DNA from 2 places in the Pseudomonas sp. FW306-02-D09B genome. Region 2 is predicted to be linked to the other one. Evidence: riboswitches for the same ligand, from Rfam matches in the RefSeq annotation. Region 2 holds a riboswitch; the other holds the start of a gene.
What was found. A riboswitch is a leader RNA that binds a small molecule or an ion and turns the genes downstream of it on or off. The one in region 2 is predicted to bind cobalamin.
Positions count from the first base shown of each region.

Region 1 (11,564 bases), on a different contig from region 2:
AAGCCTTACCAGCTTCCGGTTCTGGCCGACAGCATCCTTGAGCGTGGCCTGTCCCTGGTCGGTACCCGTTACCGCATGGGCGGCACCTCTGAAGCCGGTTTCGATTGCAGCGGTTTCATCGGTTATCTGTTTCGTGAAGAGGCTGGCATGAACCTGCCGCGCTCCACTCGCGAAATGATCAACGTGAATGCGCCATTGGTTTCGCGCAACAACCTGAAGCCTGGCGACTTGCTGTTCTTCGCCACCAATGGTCGTCGCGGTCGCGTCAGTCACGCCGGGATCTACCTGGGTGATGACCAGTTCATCCATTCCAGCAGCCGCCGCAGCGGTGGTGTCCGGGTCGATAATCTGGGCGACAGCTACTGGAGCAAGACCTTCATTGAGGCCAAGCGAGCACTCGCCATGGCACCAACGACAGTCACGGCACGCAAGTAAACGGACTTTTTGTAAGGCTAACTTAAAGTCTTACTTGAAGTTTGGCGCGTAGCCGCTAGAATCCTGATCTATTGTTGACTAACTAACCGCGTAAGCCCTGCTTACGCGGTTTTGTTTTCAGCCTCTCGGCAGAGAAAGCCGCAGCCAGATCAGGATGTTCTGTATATGACGATGTCGGCCCGCCTTGTACTCATCTTCTTCGCAGCGCTGCTCAGCGCCTGCGCCAGCCGCACTCCGCCGCCTGTCAAAGTCGTTCGCGCCCCGGTTTTCGCTCCCGCCCAATCGTTCTCGCCTGCCGCTGAAGACGTGCTGATTCGCGCGCTGGGTCTGGTCGGCACGCCTTATCGTTGGGGTGGCAACACGCCGGATTCAGGTTTCGATTGCAGCGGCCTGATCGGCTACGTCTACCGCGATGCAGCGGGCATTTCCCTGCCGCGTTCAACTCGCGAGATGATCGGCATGCAAGCGCCGAACATTGGCCAAGAGGCTCTGCAAACCGGTGACCTGATCTTCTTCGCCACCAATGGCGGCTCGCAAGTCAGCCACGCCGGAATCTATGTCGGCGAAGGTCGCTTCGTGCATGCACCCGCCACGGGTGGTACGGTGAAGCTCGACAGTTTGTCCAAGGCCTATTGGCAGAGAGCCTACCTGAGCGCCAAGCGTGTTATCGAGCCTGAGCATCTGGCGCACAATTTCTAGTTCGCAGGGGTTGTCATGACCGCTCGCACACTCAATCTCGACGATTCCCTTTATAACTACCTGCTCGACGTTTCCCTGCGCGAAACGCCGCTGCAACGCCGCTTGCGTGACGAAACCCAGGCACTGCCCATGGCGCGCTGGCAGGTGGCGCCCGAGCAAGGTCAGTTCCTCGCCTTGCTGGTCAAGCTGACGGGCGCCAGGCGCTTGCTTGAAGTCGGCACCTTCACCGGCTACAGCGCCTTGTGCATGGCGGCCGCCTTGCCGGATGACGGTTCGTTGATCTGCTGTGACATTCCCGGAGACTACAACGCCACGGCGCGCCGCTACTGGCGGGAGGCTGGTCTCGCCGGGCGCATCGATTTGCGTTTGGCCCCCGCGTTGCAAACCCTGGCTCAACTTGAGCAGCAAGGGCAGGGCGGTTGTTTCGATCTGATCTTCATCGATGCCGACAAGGCCAACTATCCGGCGTATCTGGAAAGCGCTTTGCGGCTGCTGCGAAGCGGTGGGTTGGCGGTATTCGACAACACGCTGTGGAGTGGGCGAGTACTGGAAGACAATCCTGCGAGCGAAGACACCCGAGCCATCCAGGCACTCAATCGTGCCTTGAAGGATGACTCGCGTGTCGATCTGTCATTGTTGCCGCTGGGCGATGGTTTGACGCTGTGCCGCAAGCGCTAGACCCTGATTGGCCTAAGGTTCAACCTGTCAGCCGCGAGCCTCTTTGAGCAGCAGTGCGATGCCCGGATGGTAGTTGCCGGCTTCGTTGTGCAATTTGCGGTAGGCGTAGGGGAAGTACCAGGCCACGGCGCATGTGTGTTCCTTTTGCAGGTCGTCGACCATGTCCTGGAGTTCTTCCGGCGTAGGGCTGTGCTGGGTCTTTTGCGGGGCAACGAACAGGCAGCCAAGTTTCAGGTCACTGGCATAGCTGATTTTTTTCGCATCGCTCGCGACATCGAGCAAGGCCTGGGTCAGATTCAGGTTGTTGACTCGCGGCCAGCGTTGCGTGGCTTGAAGGTAGGCGCGTTCTTCTTTGCTGGCGATAAACAGATCGGCGCGGCCATTTCGTTCGCCTTCTTCGATCTGCTTTTTTGTCGGAGTCTGTTCAAGGGTGACCATTTCTGCCATCCATGCTGCAGCTGAAAGCAGGCTCAGGTTGGCGCGTTCGTCAAACCAGTAAGGGCTTTCGTTATCGCCGCGTGCCGCGTTGTAACGGTCGATGCACTCGAACCAGCGTTCCAGTACCGGGCGCAGGAATTCCAGCTTCGGGTTACTGATGATCATGCCTTGCATGTTGCCCCCTCTTTGTTCTTGTAATGTAAGGTTGTGGCTCTTTGATATCACTGCTTTCAGTGTGGCACAAGATTGGCGCCAGTTTATTGATCAGGGTCGGTTTCAATCCATCGATGAGCCCCCGGCTTTAATTGACGCTCCACCCCCAACCCTCTAACCTTCGCGACTTGTTTCAGGTGCTCTGTGACCCAGTGGTCGACCGAGTGAAACAGGGAAGCCGGTGAGGGCGCGTTCTTTGACAGAGCGGGCGACGATCCCGGCGCTGCCCCCGCAACGGTAAATGAGTAAAAGCTGCGCTTTGAGCCACTGTGTCGAAGGTCGATATGGGAAGGCGCGCAGTCAGGCGTCAGCCGCTCATGAGCCCGGAGACCGGCCTGATCCATCCAGCGGCATCACGGTGGGCGATGCCAGGCTTCTTGCCGTCTATTTCTATGCCTGCCCGCCGTTATCCAGCCTCAACGGAGAGCTCCCCCATGACTGATTCCCCCGATCGTGACGAACGCCATCTGGCACGCATGCTGCGCAAGAAAGCCGTGATCGATGAGCGCATTGCCAACTCGCCGAATGAATGCGGCTTGCTGCTGGTCCTGTCCGGCAACGGCAAGGGCAAAAGCAGTTCTGCGTTCGGCATGCTCGCCCGGGCGATGGGCCACGGCATGCAGTGCGGCGTGGTGCAGTTCATCAAGGGGCGCAGCAGTACCGGCGAGGAGCTGTTCTTCCGGCGCTTCCCGGAACAAGTGCGCTTCCACGTGATGGGCGAAGGTTTCACCTGGGAAACCCAGGATCGCCAGCGCGATATCGCCGCCGCCGAGGCCGCATGGGAGGTTTCCCGCGAATTGCTGCGTGACCCGAGCATTGGTCTGGTGGTGCTCGATGAACTGAATATCGCCCTCAAGCACGGTTATCTGGACCTTGACCAGGTGCTCAGCGACTTGCAGGCGCGTCCGCCGATGCAACACGTGGTAGTCACCGGTCGTGGTGCCAAGCCGGAAATGATCGAACTGGCCGACACCGTCACCGAAATGGGCATGATCAAGCATGCTTTCCAGGCCGGGATCAAAGCGCAGAAAGGCGTTGAGCTGTGAGTGAGCCGCGTTTTTGCCCGGCGGTATTGATTGCTGCGCCGGCTTCCGGTCAGGGCAAGACCACCGTCACCGCCGCGCTCGCCCGTTTGCATCGCAATCAGGGGCGCAAGGTCCGGGTGTTCAAATGCGGTCCGGACTTTCTCGATCCGATGATTCTCGAGCGCGCCAGTGGTGCGCCCGTCTATCAATTGGACATGTGGATGGTCGGCGAGCAGGAAAGTCGCCGGCTGTTGTGGGAAGCCGCCGCTGAGGCTGATCTGATTTTGATCGAAGGCGTCATGGGCCTGTTCGATGGCACGCCGTCCAGCGCCGATCTGGCGCGGCACTTCGGCGTACCCGTACTGGGTGTGATCGATGGCACTGCCATGGCTCAAACCTTCGGCGCGCTGGCGTTGGGGCTCGCACGTTATCAGCCGGACTTGCCGTTTGCTGGTGTCTTGGCCAACCGCGTCGGCACCTTGCGTCACGCGCAATTGCTCGAAGGCAGCCTCACTGAAGGCTTGCGCTGGTACGGCGCCTTGTCCCGGGAAACCGGAATCGAATTGCCTAGCCGTCACTTGGGGCTGGTCCAGGCCAGTGAATTGAATGACCTCGATCTGCGCCTCGACGCTGCGGCCGAGGCGTTGGCCAGCAGCTGCGAAGTGGCATTGCCGCCTGCCGTCGAGTTCGCTGCGCCTGATGTGATTGCCGCCGAGCCACTGTTGGCCGGTGTGCGAATCGCGGTGGCTCGTGATGAAGCGTTTGCCTTCACGTATGGCGCGAGCCTCGACTTGTTGCGGGCGATGGGCGCCGAGTTGCAATTCTTCTCGCCGATCCATGACCGCGAACTGCCGGAAGCTGACAGCCTGTATCTGCCCGGTGGTTATCCGGAATTGCACCACGTGGCGTTGGCTGAAAACCGCACAATGCTCGATGCCATTCGCGCACACCACGCCGCTGGCAGGCCGTTGCTGGCCGAATGCGGCGGCATGTTGTATCTGCTCGACTCACTGACTGATGTCGATGGCACGCGCGCTGAGTTGCTGGGACTGCTGGCCGGTGATGCGGTGATGCAAAAGCGTCTGGCTGCGTTGGCCCTGCAAGCGGTCGAGTTACCTGAAGGCGCGTTGCGTGGCCACACCTACCATCATTCATTGACTAGCACCGAGCTTGAGCCGATCGCTCGCGGCCTGAGCCCTAACGGCGGGCGCGGTGCCGAGGCGGTTTACCGTGACGGGCGGATGACGGCGTCTTATGTGCATTTTTATTTCCCGTCCAATCCATCTGCGATCGCCGCGCTGTTTGCGCCAGACCTGAATCTTGTAGGGGCGGGCTCGCCCGCGAAGCGGCCATGACCGACAACGCATTTTCCGAGGCCGAGCGCGAAGCGGTGTATCGCGCGATTGCCGAGCGTCGCGACATGCGTCACTTCAGTGGTGGCAGCGTCGAGCCCGAACTGCTTCGGCGGTTGCTCGAAGCGGCGCATCGGGCGCCAAGTGTCGGTTTGATGCAGCCCTGGCGGTTCATCCGCATCAGCGACCGAGCGTTACGCGGCAGGATCCAGCAACTGGTGGAAGAGGAGCGGGTACGCACCGCCGAGGCGCTGGGCGAACGCTCCGACGACTTCATGAAGCTGAAAGTCGAAGGCATCAACGACTGCGCCGAAGTGCTGGTTGCCGCGCTGATGGATGATCGCGAGCGGCATATCTTTGGCCGTCGGACTTTACCGGAAATGGACATGGCGTCGTTGTCCTGCGCGATCCAGAATCTTTGGCTGGCGTCCCGTGCCGAAGGTCTGGGCATGGGCTGGGTCTCGTTGTTCGAACCGCAAGCCTTGGCGGATCTGCTCGGACTGCCGCCGGGGGCCAAGCCGCTGGCGGTGTTGTGCCTGGGACCGGTCAAGGAATTTTACCCGGCGCCGATGTTGGTCCTTGAAGGCTGGGCGCAGGCGCGTCCGCTAAGTGAACTGTTGTACGAGAATTTTTGGGGAGTGAGTCAATGAGTGTGGCGTTGCTGAGTGTCGCCGGCGTAGCGCTGGATGCGCTGCTGGGCGAACCCAAGCGCTGGCATCCGCTGGTGGCGTTCGGCCGTTTTGCCGATCGTATCGAGCAGCGTTTCAACTCTGCTGGCCGTGGCTGGCGCAGTCATGGCGTCACAGCCTGGGTGATGGCGGTGCTGCCGCTGACCCTGTTGATCACGGCATTGTCCTGGCTGCCTTATTTAGGCTGGATCGTCGAGATTCTCGCGTTGTATTGCGCCCTCGGTCTGCGCAGCCTCGGTGAGCATGTCGAGCCGGTGGCTCAGGCCCTGCGCAGCGACGACCTGGATGAAGCACGCAAGCGTGTCGGCTATCTGGTCAGCCGTCAGACCAGTGAGCTGGACTCGACCGAAGTGGCCCGTGCCGCCACCGAATCGGTTCTGGAAAATGGCAGCGACGCGGTATTCGCCGCGCTGTTCTGGTTTGCCGTCGCGGGTGCGCCGGGCGTGGTGCTCTATCGACTGAGCAATACCCTGGACGCCATGTGGGGTTATCGCAACGAGCGCTTTGAACGCTTCGGCTGGGCGGCGGCGAAAATCGACGATGTGCTCAACTATATTCCGGCGCGTCTGGTGGCGTTGACCTATGCGCTGCTGGGCAAAACCCGTTTGGCACTCAAATGCTGGCGCACGCAGGGGCCAACCTGGGACAGCCCGAACGCCGGACCGGTGATGGCCGCTGGCGCGGGCGCTCTGGGCGTCGAGTTGGGCGGGGCGGCGATCTATCACGGTGAACTGCATCAGCGTCCACAGCTGGGCGAAGGTGTGCCGGCAGACGCCAACTCCATCGATCGCGGCTGGCAGCTGGTTCAGCGTGGGGTATGGCTTTGGTTGCTGATCCTCTGTGTGGGAGCCGAGTTTTATGCTTGAGCACGGTGGCCGCTTGCGCAAGGCGGCGTTGCGGTACGGCATCGCCGAAGCCGATTGGCTCGACTTGTCCAGCGGTCTGGCACCTTGGCCGTGGGCAATCCCGGACATCCCGTTACGGGCCTGGGCACGCTTGCCGGAAACCGATGACGGCCTGGAGCAGGCTGCACGCGAATACTATGGCGCCTCGCAGGTGCTGCCGGTCGCGGGCTCCCAGGCGGCTATCCAGTTGCTGCCACGCCTGCGTCGCGCCGGCAAAGTCGGCGTGCTCTCGCCCTGTTATGCCGAGCATGCCGAAGCCTGGCGTCGCAACGGCTACGTCGTGCGTGAAGTGCTGGAGCAGGAAGTCGACTTTTTCCTCGATAGCCTCGACGTGCTGGTAGTGGTTAACCCGAACAATCCCACCGGCCTGAGTCTGACCCCGGAACGTCTGCTCGACTGGCATGCACGGCTGGCGCAGCGCGGTGGCTGGCTGGTGGTTGACGAAGCGTTCATGGACAACACCCCGCGGCTGAGCCTGTCGTCTTATACCGATCAGGTCGGCTTGATCGTCCTGCGTTCGTTCGGCAAGTTTTTCGGCCTGGCCGGGGTGCGATTGGGTTTTGTGCTGGCTGAGCGCAAGTTGCTCAAACTGCTCGCCGAGCAGGTCGGTCCTTGGGCGGTCAGCGGGCCGACCCGGGTATTGGGTCAGGTCTGTTTGCGTGACACCCAAGGTCATGCTCGCCAGCGTCTGCGCAGTGAAGAAGCGAGTCAGCGTCTGGCAGAGGTTCTTGAGCGTCATGGCTTCAAGCCGCACGGTGGATGCGCGTTGTTTCAATGGTTGATCACCGAACGCGCAGAGCACTTGCACGAATTCATGGCCCGGCGCGGCATCTTGCTGCGCCTGTTCACCCACAACAGCAGCCTGCGGTTCGGCTTGCCGGCCGATGAAGCCGATTGGCTGCGCCTTGAACTCGCTTTCGAAGCCTACGCCAAGGAAACCCCATGACCACGCTGATGGTGCAAGGCACCACCTCCGATGCCGGCAAAAGCACCCTGGTAACCGCGCTGTGCCGCTGGCTGACGCGCCAGGGTGTTCGCGTGGTGCCGTTCAAGCCGCAGAACATGGCACTCAACAGTGCGGTAACCGCCGACGGCGGCGAAATCGGCCGCGCTCAAGCTGTGCAGGCCCAGGCGGCCAACCTTGAGCCACACACCGACATGAACCCGGTGCTGCTCAAGCCCAATAGCGATACCGGCGCGCAAGTGATCATTCACGGACGTGCCGTGACCAGCATGAACGCAGTCGCCTATCACGACTACAAAGCCATCGCCATGCAAGCGGTACTCGCCTCTCACGAACGCTTGAGTGCAGCCTATCCGGTAGTGATGGTCGAAGGCGCGGGTTCCCCGGCCGAAATCAATTTGCGCGCTGGCGACATCGCCAACATGGGGTTCGCCGAGGCGGTGGATTGTCCGGTGGTGCTAATCGCCGACATCAATCGCGGCGGGGTATTCGCGCACTTGGTGGGCACGCTGGAGTTGCTGTCAGCCACTGAGCAGGCGCGGGTCAAAGGCTTCATCATCAACCGTTTTCGCGGCGATATCGCCTTGCTGCAGCCGGGCCTCGACTGGCTGGAAGAGCGCACCGGCAAACCGGTGATCGGCGTGCTGCCGTATGTCATGGATTTGCATCTGGAAGCCGAAGACGGCATCGATCAGCGCCAGGCCGATAAAGCCGATCAGGTGCTCAACGTGGTGGTGCCGGTGTTACCGCGTATCAGCAACCACACCGACTTCGATCCGCTGCGTCTGCATCCTCAGGTCGATCTGCAATTCATCGGGCCGGGTCAGCCGATTCCGCCTGCCGACCTGATCATCTTGCCGGGCTCGAAGAGCGTGCGCAGCGACCTGCACTACTTGCGCGCCAACGGCTGGGACGCGGCCATTGCCCGCCATTTGCGTTACGGCGGCAAGCTGCTCGGCATTTGCGGCGGCCTGCAAATGCTCGGCGAGCACGTGCACGACCCGCTGGGGCTGGAAGGCGCGGCGGGCTCCAGTGCCGGTCTCGGCTTGCTGGCGTTCGAAACCGTGCTCGAAGAAGAGAAACAGCTGCGCAATGTGCGCGGACATCTGACGTTGGAAAACGCTGAAGTCAGCGGTTATGAAATTCACGCCGGGGTTACCACCGGTGTTGCTTTGGAGCAGGCGGCGGTGTTGCTGGATGACGGTCGCAACGATGGAGCCCGAAGTGCTGACGGACAGGTGCTCGGCACGTATTTGCACGGCCTGTTCGAGTCCCCGGCGGCATGCAGCGCGCTGTTGCGCTGGGCCGGTTTGCAGGACGTACAGGAAGTCGATTACCACGCCTTGCGCGAGCGCGATATCGAGCGGTTGGCGGATTTGGTGGAAAAGCATCTTGATACGGGCTATTTACGCGAACTTTGTGGGCTCTAAGGGATTTCAATCATGTTGCAACTGATCCTCGGCGGCGCCCGCTCCGGTAAAAGCCGTCTGGCTGAAAAGCTCGCCAGCGAAAGCGGCCTGGCAGTGACATACATCGCCACCAGCCAGCCGCTGGACGGCGAAATGAGTGCCCGGGTCGCGCATCACCGCGAGCGCCGGCCGCCTGAATGGGCATTGATCGAAGAGCCGCTGGAACTGGCCCGGGTGCTACGCGAAAACGCCAGTGCCGAGCGTTGTTTACTGGTGGATTGCCTGACCTTGTGGCTGACCAATCTGCTGATGCTGGAAGATCCCGAGCGTTTGGCGCATGAGCGTGAAGCCCTGCTGGAGTGTCTGGCATCACTGCCGGGAGAAATTGTTTTTGTCAGCAACGAGACCGGTCTGGGTGTCGTGCCGCTGGGCGAATTGACTCGCCGCTATGTCGATGAAGCCGGTTGGTTGCATCAAGCCCTGGCTGAGCGCTGTCAGCGTGTCGTGTTGACCGTCGCCGGCCTGCCCCTGACTTTGAAAGGTACTGCGTTATGACTCATTCCTGGTGGTTGAACCCGTGCAAGCCGATCAATGCGCAAACGCATGAGCAAGCGGCGGCCCGACAGCAGCAACTGACCAAACCGGCGGGCTCCCTCGGGCAACTGGAGTCAGTGGCGGTGCAACTGGCCGGGTTGCAGGGCCGGGTCAAGCCAAGCCTGAATCAGCTGTGGATCGCGATTTTTGCCGGTGATCACGGCGTGGTAGCCGAAGGTGTTTCGGCGTTCCCGCAGGAAGTCACCGGGCAGATGCTGCACAACTTCGTCAGCGGTGGCGCGGCGATCAGCGTATTGGCGCGGCAGCTTGAGGCGCGGCTGGAAGTGGTCGACCTCGGCACTGTCACGCCTTCGTTGAGTTTGCTGGGCGTGCGTCATCTGCACATCGGTCCAGGCACTGCAAACTTCGTTCACGGTCCGGCGATGACGCAAATCCAGGGCGCGCAAGCCTTGCAGGCCGGCCGTGACAGCGTGCTGCGGGCGATTGCTGAAGGCTCCGAGCTGTTTATCGGTGGCGAGATGGGCATCGGCAATACCACCGCTGCCAGCGCGTTGGCCTGTGCATTGCTCGATTGCCCGGTGGCGCATCTGACTGGGCCAGGCACCGGTTTGAGCGCGGCGGGTGTCAGCCATAAAGCCCAGGTGATTGAACGCGCGCTGGCATTGCATGCAGCTCAGCGTGGCGACGTGTTGCAGACGTTGTTCAACCTCGGTGGTTTTGAAATCGCCGCGCTGGTCGGCGCCTATCTGGCCTGCGCTCAAGAAGGGTTGGCGGTGCTGGTCGACGGCTTTATTTGCAGCGTGGCAGCATTGGTCGCAGTGCGCCTGAATCCGGCATGCCGCGAGTGGTTGCTGTTTGGTCATCGCGGGGCTGAACCGGGCCATCGGCATGTATTGGAAACGCTGAACGCTGAACCTTTGCTGGATCTCGGCTTGCGACTGGGTGAGGGCAGCGGTGCCGCGCTGGCAGTGCCGTTGCTGCGTCTGGCCTGCGACCTGCACGGGCAGATGGCGACCTTCGCTGAAGCGGCTGTGGCCGATCGCCCGGCATGACGTTGAGTCTGGATCTGCTGCGCCATGGTGAAACCGAACTCGGTGGCGGTTTGCGCGGTAGCCTGGATGACGCGCTGACCGCCAAAGGCTGGGAGCAGATGCGCGCGGCGGTGATTGATCAAGGCCCATGGGATCGCCTGGTCAGTTCGCCGCTGCAACGTTGCGCACGTTTTGCCGAGGAACTGGCTGAGCGGTTGAACTTGCCGGTGGTGCTGGACAAGGATCTGCAAGAGCTGCACTTCGGCGCCTGGGAAGGGCAGAGCGCGGCAGCGTTGATGGAAACCGACGCCGAAGCGTTAGGCAGGTTTTGGGCCGATCCCTACGGGTTCACGCCGCCGGAAGGTGAGCCGGTGACTGCGTTTTCCGCGCGGGTGCTGGCGGCCGTCGAGCGCTTGCATCAGGTCTATGCCGGCGAGCGGGTGTTGTTGATCAGTCACGGTGGGGTCATGCGTCTGTTGCTGGCCCGCGCACGCGGATTGCCGCGCGAGCAATTACTCAACGTTGAAGTCGGTCATGGTGCGCTGTTTTCGTTGCGCGTCGAGGCTGATGCGGTGCTCAGGGAAGAGGGTTGAACATGTTGCCGTTCTGGATCGCCTTGCAGTTTCTCAGCAGCTTGCCGATTCGTCTGCCAGGCATGCCGGCGCCTCAGGAGCTTGGGCGCTCGCTGCTGTTTTATCCATTGGTGGGGCTGCTGTTTGGCGGGCTGTTGTGGGCGCTGAATGGGTTGTTGCAAGGTACGCCGGCGTTGTTGCATGCGGCGTTGCTGTTGAGTGTATGGGTGATGCTCAGCGGTGGTTTGCACCTCGACGGTCTGGCTGACAGCGCTGACGCCTGGCTCGGTGGTTTTGGCGATCGCGAGCGCACCTTGAGCATCATGAAGGACCCGCGCAGTGGGCCGATCGCGGTGGTGACACTGGTGTTGGTGCTGTTGCTCAAATTCGCGGCGTTACTGGCGTTGATTGAACAGCACTCCGTGGCCGGTTTGATCCTTGCACCGGTGATCGGTCGCAGTGCCTTGCTGGGGCTGTTTCTGAATACACCTTACGTGCGTGCTGGCGGCCTGGGGCAGGCGCTGGCCGATCATCTGCCGCGCAAGACCGGTCAGCAGGTGCTGTTGCTCAGCGCGCTGGCATGCGTGCTGATTGGCGGC
Region 1 is NZ_JBYSXY010000009.1:6,918-18,481, forward strand. Features, by position in the region: gene AC3WK5_RS16190 (C40 family peptidase) at 1-435, shown strand, start outside; gene AC3WK5_RS16195 (C40 family peptidase) at 601-1,134, shown strand; gene AC3WK5_RS16200 (O-methyltransferase) at 1,150-1,812, shown strand; gene AC3WK5_RS16205 (hypothetical protein) at 1,840-2,424, opposite strand; cobalamin riboswitch at 2,582-2,816, shown strand; gene cobO (cob(I)yrinic acid a,c-diamide adenosyltransferase) at 2,898-3,509, shown strand; gene AC3WK5_RS16215 (cobyrinic acid a,c-diamide synthase CobB) at 3,506-4,843, shown strand; gene bluB (5,6-dimethylbenzimidazole synthase) at 4,840-5,490, shown strand; gene cbiB (adenosylcobinamide-phosphate synthase CbiB) at 5,487-6,395, shown strand; gene cobD (threonine-phosphate decarboxylase CobD) at 6,388-7,380, shown strand; gene AC3WK5_RS16235 (cobyric acid synthase) at 7,377-8,828, shown strand; gene cobU (bifunctional adenosylcobinamide kinase/adenosylcobinamide-phosphate guanylyltransferase) at 8,841-9,362, shown strand; gene cobT (nicotinate-nucleotide--dimethylbenzimidazole phosphoribosyltransferase) at 9,359-10,414, shown strand; gene cobC (alpha-ribazole phosphatase family protein) at 10,411-10,986, shown strand; gene AC3WK5_RS16255 (adenosylcobinamide-GDP ribazoletransferase) at 10,989-11,564, shown strand, end outside.
Region 1: it holds a riboswitch for cobalamin, as region 2 does, so the genes downstream of both, cobO (cob(I)yrinic acid a,c-diamide adenosyltransferase) here and cobW (cobalamin biosynthesis protein CobW) in region 2, are expected to answer to the same signal.

Region 2 (11,564 bases):
AGTTGTCTTCACGGATCAAACGGGCGAACTTGGCGGAACCGGTAATGTTGGTCCGCTCGCCGACGTTGACGAACAACGAGCTGCGATCGATGGTAAACGGCTCCAGGCCCGACAGGCGGCAGGCCTTGGGGATGTCCGGAATCTGCCGTGGCGCGTAGCCGGCGACCGCTTTGGCGATGGCCTCGATGTGCCCTGGCGTGGTGCCGCAGCAACCGCCGACGATGTTCAGGAAACCGCTTTGGGCGAACTCTTCGATGATCTTGGCGGTTTCCACCGGCAGCTCATCGTATTCACCGAATTCATTCGGCAGACCGGCGTTCGGGTGTGCCGACACGTAGGTGCTGGCCTTGTTCGACAGTTCTTCCAGGTACGGACGCAGTTCACGGGCGCCAAGGGCGCAGTTCAGGCCGACGGAAATCGGCTTGGCGTGGGCAATGGAGTTCCAGAAGGCTTCGGTGGTCTGGCCGGACAGGGTGCGGCCGGAGGCATCGGTGATGGTCCCGGAAATCATGATCGGCAATTCGAAACCGACTTCCTCGAACACGCCCTGCACGGCAAAGATCGCGGCTTTGGCGTTCAGGGTGTCGAAAATGGTTTCGATCAGGATCAGGTCGGCGCCGCCTTCGATCAGGCCTTTGGTGGCCTCGGTGTAGTTCTCAACCAGCTCATCGAAGGTCACGTTGCGGTAGCCAGGGTTGTTTACGTCCGGCGATAGCGAGCAGGTGCGGCTGGTCGGGCCCAGGACACCGGCGACAAAACGTGGTTTGTCCGGGGTTTCGAGGGTCTTGGCGTCCGCCACCTTGCGTGCAAGGCGTGCACCTTCTACGTTTAACTCGTACGCCAGGCCCTGCATGCCGTAGTCGGCCTGGGATACCTGGGTGGCGTTGAAGGTGTTGGTTTCCAGAATGTCGGCGCCGGCATCCAGGTATTGCTTCTCGATCGCCCCGATTACGTCCGGGCGGCTCAGTACCAGCAAGTCGTTGTTACCCTTGACGTCGCTTGGCCAGTCGGCAAAGCGTTTGCCACGGTAGTCCTGCTCCTCGAGCTTGAAGCTCTGGATCATTGTGCCCATGCCGCCATCGAGAATCAGGATGCGCTCTTTGAGGGCTTGCTTGAGGACGTGTAGGCGAGCGCTGCGATCGGACATTAGGACTACCTGGTAAGGCCATTACGAAGGGTCGGAATCATAGCAAACCTGTGTGCTTTTAGAGCATGAGCTGCTTTTGCATGAATATCGCTCATGTTGGTGGACGGGCCAGGACGGTAGAATCGCGACGTTTTTTCATGATCGGGACCAGGGATATGTCGTATCGCGTTTTCATCAGCCTCTTTGTGCTGCTTATAAGCAGTGCCGCCACAGCACAAGGCACGGCGCCGGTGATTTCCTATACCCGCGACATTCAGCCGATCTTCACTGAAAAGTGCGTGGCCTGCCATGCCTGCTATGACGCCGCCTGTCAGCTCAATCTGGGCAGTGGCGAAGGTGCGGCGCGTGGCGCGAACAAGATTCCGGTCTATGCCGGTGAGCGCAGCAAGGCGTCGGAGCCGACACGGCTGTTTTATGACGCCTTTGGCAAAGCCGCCTGGCAACGCAAGGACTTCTACTCGGTACTCGATGCCCAGGGCAGTCAGGCTGCGTTGATGGCGCGCATGCTTGAACTCGGCCACCGGACGCCGCTGCAACCTAACGCCAAGTTGCCGGAAGAGATTGTGCTCGGGCTTGAGCGCGAGAACATGTGCCCGATGCCGGGCGAGTTCGAGGCCTATGCCGGCGCCCATCCGAAAGAAGGCATGCCGCTGGCGGTGACCGGGCTGACCGATCAGCAGTACCAGACACTGCAACGCTGGCTGGCCTCCGGTGCGCCAATCGACCAGCAGGGCCTGGTCCCGAGCGCCAGGGAAGCCTTGCAGGTGGTGCAGTGGGAAAACCTGCTGAACGCACCGGGCGCCCGTGAAAGTCTGGTAGCACGCTGGTTGTTCGAGCACTGGTTTCTGGCGCATATCTACTTCAAGGATGGCGAGCCGGGGCACTTCTTCCAGTGGGTGCGTTCGCGCACACCGACGGGCCAGCCGATCGACCTGATCAACAGTCGTCGCCCGAACGACGATCCGGGCACCCAGGTGTATTACCGCTTGTGGCCGGTGCAAGGGGTGATCGTGCACAAGACGCACATCACCTATCCGCTGAGCCCGGCGAAAATGGCCCGGATCAAAACCCTGTTCTACAACGGCAACTGGCAGGTCCACGCCTTGCCGGGTTATGGCCCGGAACGTCGGGCCAATCCGTTCGAGACCTTCCAGGCGATTCCGGCCCAGGCGCGTTATCAGTTCATGCTCGATAACGCCGAATACTTCGTGCGCACCTTTATCCGCGGCCCGGTCTGTCGCGGGCAGATCGCTACCGACGTGATCCGCGACAACTTCTGGGCGTTCTTCCAGGCGCCGGAGCATGACCTGTACATCACCGATCCGAGTTATCGCGGCAAGGCCACGCCATTACTGGCCATGCCTGGCCAGAATGATGATGTCGGCAGCGTGCTGAGCCTGTGGCATGCCTACCGCGACAAGCGTAACGAGTACGAAGCCTTGCGCCGTGACACCTATGCCAAGGCACACGCACCGAGTTGGTCGACCTTGTGGGCCGGTAATGACAACGCCTTGCTGAGCATCTTCCGGCACTTTGACAGTGCCTCGGTGAACAAGGGCCTGATCGGTGAAGTGCCACAGACCATGTGGTTATTCGACTACCCGTTGCTGGAGCGCACCTATTATCAGCTGGCGGTCAACTTCGACGTGTTCGGCAACGTTTCCCATCAGGCGCAGACCCGGCTGTATTTCGACTTGATCCGTAACGGCGCCGAGCAGAACTTCCTGCGCCTGATGCCGGCCGATTCACGCGATGGGTATCTGGACGACTGGTATCAGAGCAGCGGCAAATTCAAGATGTGGCTGGATTACGAAAGCATCGACAATGATAAGCCGACTGCACTGAAACTCGACGAGAAAGACCCTAAACGCGACTTCGTCCAGCAATTGCTGATGCGTTACGGTGACCTGAACGCCAGGCCTGATCCGATCAATCGCTGCGATGGCGCTTATTGCTCGCGGCCCAACATCGATCCGGCCTTGCAGAATGCCGAGCAGGCATTGAGCCGTTTGACCGCGCGCCCGGCGGCCGGGCTCAAGGTGATCGACCAGTTGCCGGAAGCGACGATGCTGCGCATCGAAACTCGCAGCGGCAAGCGCGAGGTGTACAGCCTGCTGCGCAACCGTGCCCACAGTAACGTGGCGTTCCTGCTCGGTGAGGCATTGCGCTATCAGCCGGGGCTGGACACCTTGACCATTTATCCCGGTGTGCTCAGCAGCTACCCGAACTTCATGTTCAACGTTCCCGCTGAACAAGTGCCGGCATTTGTCACCGAGATGGAGAACGCCAAGGATGCCCAGGGCTTCGAGAAAATCGTCGAGCGCTGGGGGATTCGTCGCAGTCACCCGCAGTTCTGGCAGTATTTCCACGATTTGAGCCGGTATATCCACGAGACCGATCCGGTGGAAGAGGGCGTACTGGACATGAATCGCTATGAAAACCTCTGATCGAGCTGCCGGTCAGCCTGGCGGCGAGCGGATCTTTCCCGACAAAAATACTGGGACTTTGTCCGGCGCGATGATTGGCGTAAACTGCGCCCAAGCCTGCGAGGAACTTCCATGACCGCCATTACTATTACCGACGCCGCCCACGATTATCTGGCTGATCTGCTCTCCAAGCAGAACACCCCGGGGATCGGCATTCGGGTCTTTATCACCCAGCCTGGCACTCAATACGCCGAAACCTGCATTGCCTATTGCAAGCCGGGCGAAGAAAAACCTGAAGACACGGCGCTGGGGCTGAAAAGCTTCACTGCTTACATCGACTCGTTCAGCGAAGCATTCCTGGACGATGCGGTGGTCGACTACGCCACTGACCGCATGGGCGGCCAACTGACCATCAAGGCGCCAAACGCCAAAGTACCGATGGTCAACGCCGACAGCCCGGTCAACGAGCGCATCAACTACTACCTGCAAACCGAAATCAACCCGGGGCTGGCCAGCCACGGCGGTCAGGTCAGCCTGATCGATGTGGTTGAAGACGGCATCGCCGTATTGAAGTTCGGTGGCGGCTGCCAGGGCTGCGGCCAGGCTGACGTGACCCTGAAGGAAGGCATCGAGCGCACGCTGCTTGAGCGTATTCCCGAGCTCAAAGGTGTCCGTGACGTGACCGACCACACGCAGAAAGAAAACGCCTACTACTAAGGTGTTCGCTGCGACATGAAAAACGGCGCTGTGGCGAGGGAGCTTGCTCCCGCTCGATTGCGAAGCAGTCGCAAGCCAGTCGACGCATTTACTTTTAATGAATGCGTTGGCTGATTTTGGGACCGCTTTGCGGTCCAGCGGGAGCAAGCTCCCTCGCCACAAGTGCTTCAGGGGCGATACAAATGTGCATGCCCGGCGCGGTACAGCGACGATTCGCTGAAGGTGTCACTGCCCAACACCCGACCCACCAGAATCAGCGCCGTACGTCGAAATCCCTTGGCCTGAACCTTTTCGGCGATGTCTGTCAGCGTTCCCACCACCCAATCCTGATCCGGCCAACTGGCCCGATGCACCACCGCAATCGGGCAGTCCGCGCCGTAATGCGGCAGCAGCTGCGCGACGATTTTCTCCAGGTGATTGACCCCCAGATGAATCGCCATGGTCGCGCCATGCTGAGCCAGGCTGCTGAATTCTTCGCCCGGCGGCATCGCGGTCTTGTCGGCGTAGCGGGTCAGGATGACGCTTTGCGAGATGTCCGGCAGCGTCAGCTCGGCGCCCAACAGCGCTGCGCAAGCGGCGGTGGCGGTGACGCCAGGGATGATTTCAAACGGAATGCTCAGCTCGCGCAGATAACGAATCTGCTCGCCGATCGCCCCATACAGGCTCGGATCGCCGGAATGCACGCGCGCCACGTCCTGGCCTTTGTCGTGGGCGATTCTGATCAGCTCGATGATCTGTTCCAGGTGCAATTCGGCGCTGTTGACTACCTGTTCAGCCTGATGGCCTTCCAATACGGCTTCCGGCACCAGCGAGCCGGCGTAAATGATCACCGGGCAGCTGCGAATCAGTCGCTGGCCCTTGACCGTGATCAGTTCCGGGTCGCCGGGACCTGCGCCAATGAAGTAGACGGTCATGGCCGGCTCCTGTGAAAAATTGTCAAAGCAAGGCTTCAGATGAAGATTGCTCATGATCGAAGGCGGGGATTATCGAGGATTTTACGCGGCGCCGGCCAATGCAAACGTCGCCTGGGCATATTTTTGTCGCGGGATCAGCAGTTTTGCCGGTGTCTGCGCCAGTTGTTCGGCGAGGGCCAGTGCGGCACTTTCCGCTATGCCGTAGCAGCCGGTGCGCTCGAAAGCAATTTGCGAGCGATGGCTGAGTTGCGCTTGATAGCTGGAAAGTTGCTCGCTGCTGAAGCAGATCAGTGGCAGTGACAGTTGCCGGGCCAACTCGATCAGACCGGGCTCATCACGTTTCAGATCGATGCTGGCCAAGGCCTTGATCGCCTGTAATTCGATGTCATGAGCCTGCAACGCCTGGTCGAGCAACGTGCGCAGCGTGCTGGCCGGGCAGCCGCGCTGGCAGCCCAGGCCGACCACCAGGGTCGGCGCTGCGCGCGTTTCACTCATGCGTGGTATTGATCATCGCTTTTGCGGCGGAACAACCAGGCGCTGATCAGGCCCATGGCCAGCCAGAACGCGGCGTTGGTCAGCTGCGAGGCGATCTTGAATTGCGCTTCGAGGGCTTCGGGGGCCAGCATCGAATGCACTTCAGGCTGCGGTGCGCCGATGATGTGCGGCACGGCCAGAATGGCGACACCGAGCACTTTCAGCAGCCAATGCCGGGCGAACACGATCAGCGCGATACCGACAGCGGTGGACGCTGCCGTGCTGATCCACCAGATCTGCCGTTGTGCCAGGTCTGCGGCGGCAGTCCCCGGCAATTCCGGCGGCAAACCCAGGGTTGGTGCGAGGACGAAGGTCGCGTAACCGGCCAGTCCCCAGAGCAGACCTTGGGAGGTGCGAGTCGGCGCGCGCAGGGTGTAGAGACCAGCGAGCATCAGCGCAAAACCGACGGCGACCACCAGATTACCGCCAGTGGTCGACAGCACGCGCTGCCAGCCATCTTCCGGCTCCCAAGCCTCTGCATCGTGGGTGTGGCCAGCCATGGCGCCTTCGGCATGTTCATGGACTTCAGCCGCCGGGGCTTTTTCGTAGGTCTCCGCCTGAAGAATCAGCGGTGCGACCCAGAAACTTTGCAGCAGGGTCAGCAGCAGGGCGGCCAGCAAGCCGGTGAAACCTGCGGTTTGCGCTATACGCTTGATCATCTCGGCAGGTCTCAGTGGCACGGGAACGCAGAACTGTGACGGGTATCGTGGGCGGCGTTGTGCACCGCGTCGATGTGCGAGAAACCGGCGAAATACACCAGGCACGCGCCCAGAATCGATGCGCCAATAGCGGCAACGAGGCGTTGGCTCAGGGTGGAGGTGGTGCTGGCGGTGACGTGGCGAGTGCTGCTGATGATCGACATGGCGCTTCCCTCTGGTCAGTCAGTGGGTGAATCGAGCGCATGCAAACCCCCGCGAGCCGGGCACGCAGAGGCTAAAACAGCGCCCGCCCACCGCGGGTTTGTTATTGATGTGTTGCGGGCCGGTCTCCGGGCTTACGAGGGGCTGGCATTCGCCGAACCTGCAAGAATCGCCTTCCCATGCCGAACTGCTGGCACAGTGGATCTGATTCTTCGCTCGCTTACCGTTGCGGGGGCAGCACCGGACTGACATGGCTTTTGAGTAAAGCACATGATTCACCGGTTTCCCGTTTCACCCTGTGAAGGGCACCCGTAACAAGGCGTGTAGGAGAGCATGGGCGAGGGCGGGGCGTCAATTGGCACGCGTTCTCAGTTGAGGTCTAAGCAGAACCCTGTGGCGAGGGAGCTTGCTCCCGCTCGGCGGCGCAGCCGTCGTAAATCGTGTGCACGCGGGGTACTTGCGGGAATGAGGGGCCGCTTCGCGACCCAGCGGGAGCAAGCCCCCTCGCCACAGTGGATCGCGAACATTGACCCGCCCCGATGCGATGCGTAGCCTTGCGCTTTCGAGGTTCTTTGGCGCGTGCGCCGAAGCTAAGAAGGGAACGCGGTCGATGCCGCGGCTGCCCCCGCAACTGTGAACGGTTTCGTTTCTGCCATGCCACTGTGTTCTTTTGTTTTCAGACGCGGGAAGGTGCAGCAACCGCCAGTCGAAAGACTGGCCCACCGTCAGCCAGGAGACCTGCCTCGATACAGATTCTCACTACAACCGGGCGGGGTGATCCGGTGGCGAATTCTTCCGCGCGCTCAAGCGCTGCCGGTTGTCGTCCCGTATGCCCGCCACCTTGCCAAAGGGCATCCGATGAAAACACTGGCCAAACTTCCCGTCACCATCGTTACCGGCTTCCTCGGCTCGGGCAAAACCACCTTGCTGCGGCACATGCTCGATAACGCCCAGGGCCGGCGCATCGCGGTGATCGTCAACGAGTTCGGCGAGCTGGGCATTGACGGCGAAATCCTCAAGCAATGTTCCATCGGCTGCACCGAAGAAGAAGCCAACGGCCGCGTGTATGAGTTGGCCAACGGCTGCTTGTGCTGCACCGTTCAGGAAGAGTTCTTCCCGGTGATGCGCGAACTGGTTGCCCGTCGCGGCGATCTCGACCACATCCTCATCGAGACCTCCGGCCTGGCCCTGCCAAAACCATTGGTCCAGGCCTTCCAGTGGCCGGAAATCCGCAGCGCCTGCACCGTGGATGCGGTGATCACCGTGGTCGACAGCCCGGCCGTGGCCGCCGGCACCTTCGCCGCGTTCCCGGATCAGGTCGATGCCCAGCGCAAACTCGACCCGAACCTGGACCACGAATCGCCGCTGCACGAGCTGTTCGCCGACCAACTGGCCAGCGCCGACCTGGTGATCCTCAACAAGGCCGACCTGATCAGCCCTGCGGATCTGGCCAAAGTGCGCCTGGAAGTCGCCGAAGAACTGCCACCCGCGGTGAAAATCATCGAAGCCAGCAGCGGTCGTTTGCCGCTGGACGTGTTGATCGGCCTGGGCGCCGGCTCTGAAGAACACATCGACAGCCGCCACAGCCACCACGACCATCACCATGATGGCGATGACCACGACGACCACGATCACGACGCTTTCGATTCGATTTCCATCGAACTGCCGCAAGCCGATGAAAGCCTGTTGCTCGATGCCCTGACCCAATTGGTGGTTCAGCACGGCATCCTGCGGGTCAAGGGCTTCGCCGCGATCCCGAGCAAGCCGATGCGCCTGCTGATCCAAGGCGTGGGTACGCGTTTTGACAAGCACTTCGACCGTCAGTGGGGCGCAGACGAAGCGCGCAGCACCCGTCTGGTGCTGATTGGCCAGCAACTGGACGCCGTCTTGCTCGAAGCGCAATTGCGCGCCGCGCTCAGCGTTTAACCCATGCACCTGCTCAGGACCCAGCCCGGCGGTTTCGTCTCGGATGACAACATTGCCGACCTTGGTCAAACCCCCGCCGAGCTGGTGATTCTGTGCAGCGGCGACTCCAGCCTGGCGCTGCTCGCCGAAGCCGCGCAGCAGTTGCCCGAGGACTATCCGAGCCTGCGCCTGGCCAACCCGATGCAGGTGCAGAATCACGCCTCGGTCGACTTGTACGTCGACGAAGTGCTGCGCCACGCCAAGGTGATTCTGATCTCGCTGCACGGCGGGATTGCCTATTGGCGCTACGGCATCGAACGTCTGGTGGAGCTGTCGCAACGCGGTGTGCAACTGATTCTGGTGCCGGGCGATGACCGTCCTGACCCGGAGCTCAGCGACCTCAGTACCGTGCCTGTCGAAGACCGCGAGCGGCTTTGGCACTTTTTGCGTCAGGGCGGCATGGGCAATGCGCTGGATTTGTATCGCTGTCTGGCCAGTCGTTGGCTGGGCCGCGATTACCACTGGTCCGAACCGCAGACCTTGCCGCGTACCGCGATTTACCACCCACACAAAAGCAACGCGACGCTGGGCGATTGGCAAGCCAACTGGCAGCTTGATCAACCGGTGGCGGCGGTGCTGTTTTACCGTTCGCACTTGCAGGCGGCGAACACCGCTTTCATCGATGTTTTCTGCCAGCGCTTGCAGGCAGCGGGGCTGAACCCGCTGCCGATAGCGCTGGCCAGTTTGAAAGAGCCCGGCTGCCTGACGGTGGTCGAAGACTGGCTGGATGAGGTGCAGGCCTCGGTGATTCTCAACACCACCGGGTTTGCTCAATCGAGCCCCGAAGCCCCGCACCTGCGACCCTTCCGGCGCAATATCCCGGTGATCCAGGCGATCTGCGCCCAGGACAACGAACCCGGTTGGCGTGCCAGCGAGCAAGGGCTTGGCCCGCGGGATCTGGCGATGCACATCGCTTTGCCGGAGCTCGATGGGCGGATCATCAGCCGACCGATCAGTTTCAAGGATCTGGCTTGGCGCAGTGAGCGCAGTCAGTCCGATGTGGTCTGCTATCGACCGCAACCTGAACGCATGGATTTTGTCGCTGAACTGGCGCGGCGCTGGGTCGAGTTGGCGCGGGTGGCGAATACTGAAAAACGCATTGCGCTGATCCTCGCCAACTACCCGACTCGCGATGGGCGGATTGGCAACGGCGTTGGCCTCGACACGCCGGCTGCGGCGCTGAATATCTTGCGGGCGCTGCACGCCGAGGGCTATCCGTTGCCTGCCGATTTGCCGGAAAGCGGCACCGCATTGATTCAGCAATTGCTCGGCGGGGTCAGCAATGACCTGGAGAGCATCGACCTGCGCCCGTGCCAGCAAAGCCTGGCACTGGACGACTATTACTCGATGTTCAACGCCTTGCCCGAAGCCAACCGTGCAGCGGTGCTGGAACGTTGGGGATCGCCTGAAAACGACCCGATGTTCCGCAGCGGACGAATGATGGTCGCAGGGCTGCGGTTTGGCCTGACCTTTGTCGGCATTCAGCCGGCGCGCGGTTATCAGGTTGATCCGAGCGCGGTCTATCACGATCCGGACCTGGTGCCGCCCCACGGTTACCTGGCGTTCTATTTCTGGTTGCGTCAGGCCTACGGCGCCCACGCGGTGATTCACGTCGGCAAGCACGGTAACCTCGAATGGTTGCCGGGCAAGGGCGTTGGCCTGTCTGAAAGTTGCTGGCCAGATGCATTGCTCGGACCGCTGCCAAATATCTATCCGTTTATCGTCAACGACCCGGGCGAGGGCGCGCAGGCTAAACGGCGGACGCAGGCGGTGATCATCGACCACCTGATGCCGCCGCTGACCCGCGCCGAAACCTACGGCCCGATGCGCAATCTGGAGCTGTTGGCCGACGAATATTACGAAGCTCAATTGCTCGACCCACGACGGGCTCGCGAGTTGCAGCGCGACATCCTCAATCTGGTGCGTGAAACCCATATCGACCGTGAATTGCAGCTGGACGAGAAGCTCGACAGCGACGCCGATGCCGCGATCTGGTTGCCGCGTCTGGACACCTATTTGTGCGACCTGAAAGAGTCGCAGATTCGCGACGGCCTGCACGTGTTCGGCGAATCGCCAAGCGGGCGTCTGCGTATCGACACCTTGCTGGCGTTGCTGCGGATTCCGCGCGGTGACGGTCGTGGCGCGCAATCGAGTCTGTTGCGGGCCTTGGCCAAGGCGTTCGCGCTTGGCTTTGATCCGCTGGATTGTGTGTTGTCCGATCCTTGGTCAGGTCCGAAGCCGGCTGAATTGCTGACGCTCAGCGCTGAGGCCTGGCGCACCGCTGGCGACACTCGCGAACGTCTTGAGCTGTTCGCCGCGCAGTTGATCGAGCAGGCGCTCAGCGCTGATGTCGAGTTGTTGAGTCAGCCCGGCTGGGGTGACGTCGGTGCGATCATCGGCAGCTTGCGTGACGTCGTCGCACCGCGACTGGACGCCTGCGGCCCGGCAGAAATGCGCGGTCTGCTGGATGCGCTCAGTGGTCGCTTTGTTCCGGCAGGGCCTAGCGGCGCACCGAGTCGCGGACGCCTCGATGTGCTGCCCACCGGGCGTAATTTCTACTCGGTGGACGTGCGCAACCTGCCGACCACCACCGCTTGGCGCATTGGTTTCCAGTCGGCGAACCTGATTCTTGAACGGCACCTGCAGGACCACGGCGATCATTTGCGCCAGTTGGGTTTGTCGGTCTGGGGCACGGCGACCATGCGCACGGGCGGCGATGACATCGCCCAGGCCATGGCACTGATGGGCGTGCGTCCGGTCTGGGCGACGGGCAGTCAGCGGGTCGACGACTTCGAAATTCTGCCGCTGAGCCTGCTCGACCGGCCGCGCGTGGATGTGACGTTGCGCGTTTCCGGGTTCTTCCGCGATGCCTTCGCCAACCTGATTCGGTTGTTCGATGCCGCCGTGCAAGCGGTTGCCGCGCTGGACGAGCCAGACGATATGAACCCGTTGGCGGCCAAGGTTCGCAGCGAACGCGAAGCGCTGATCCAGTCCGGTCTGG
Region 2 is NZ_JBYSXY010000006.1:206,695-218,258, forward strand. Features, by position in the region: gene metH (methionine synthase) at 1-1,147, opposite strand, end outside; gene AC3WK5_RS12870 (fatty acid cis/trans isomerase) at 1,303-3,594, shown strand; gene nfuA (Fe-S biogenesis protein NfuA) at 3,706-4,290, shown strand; gene cobM (precorrin-4 C(11)-methyltransferase) at 4,458-5,204, opposite strand; gene AC3WK5_RS12885 (cobalamin biosynthesis protein) at 5,286-5,699, opposite strand; gene AC3WK5_RS12890 (CbtA family protein) at 5,696-6,397, opposite strand; gene AC3WK5_RS12895 (CbtB domain-containing protein) at 6,409-6,600, opposite strand; cobalamin riboswitch at 6,701-6,926, opposite strand; cobalamin riboswitch at 7,147-7,358, shown strand; gene cobW (cobalamin biosynthesis protein CobW) at 7,457-8,524, shown strand; gene cobN (cobaltochelatase subunit CobN) at 8,528-11,564, shown strand, end outside.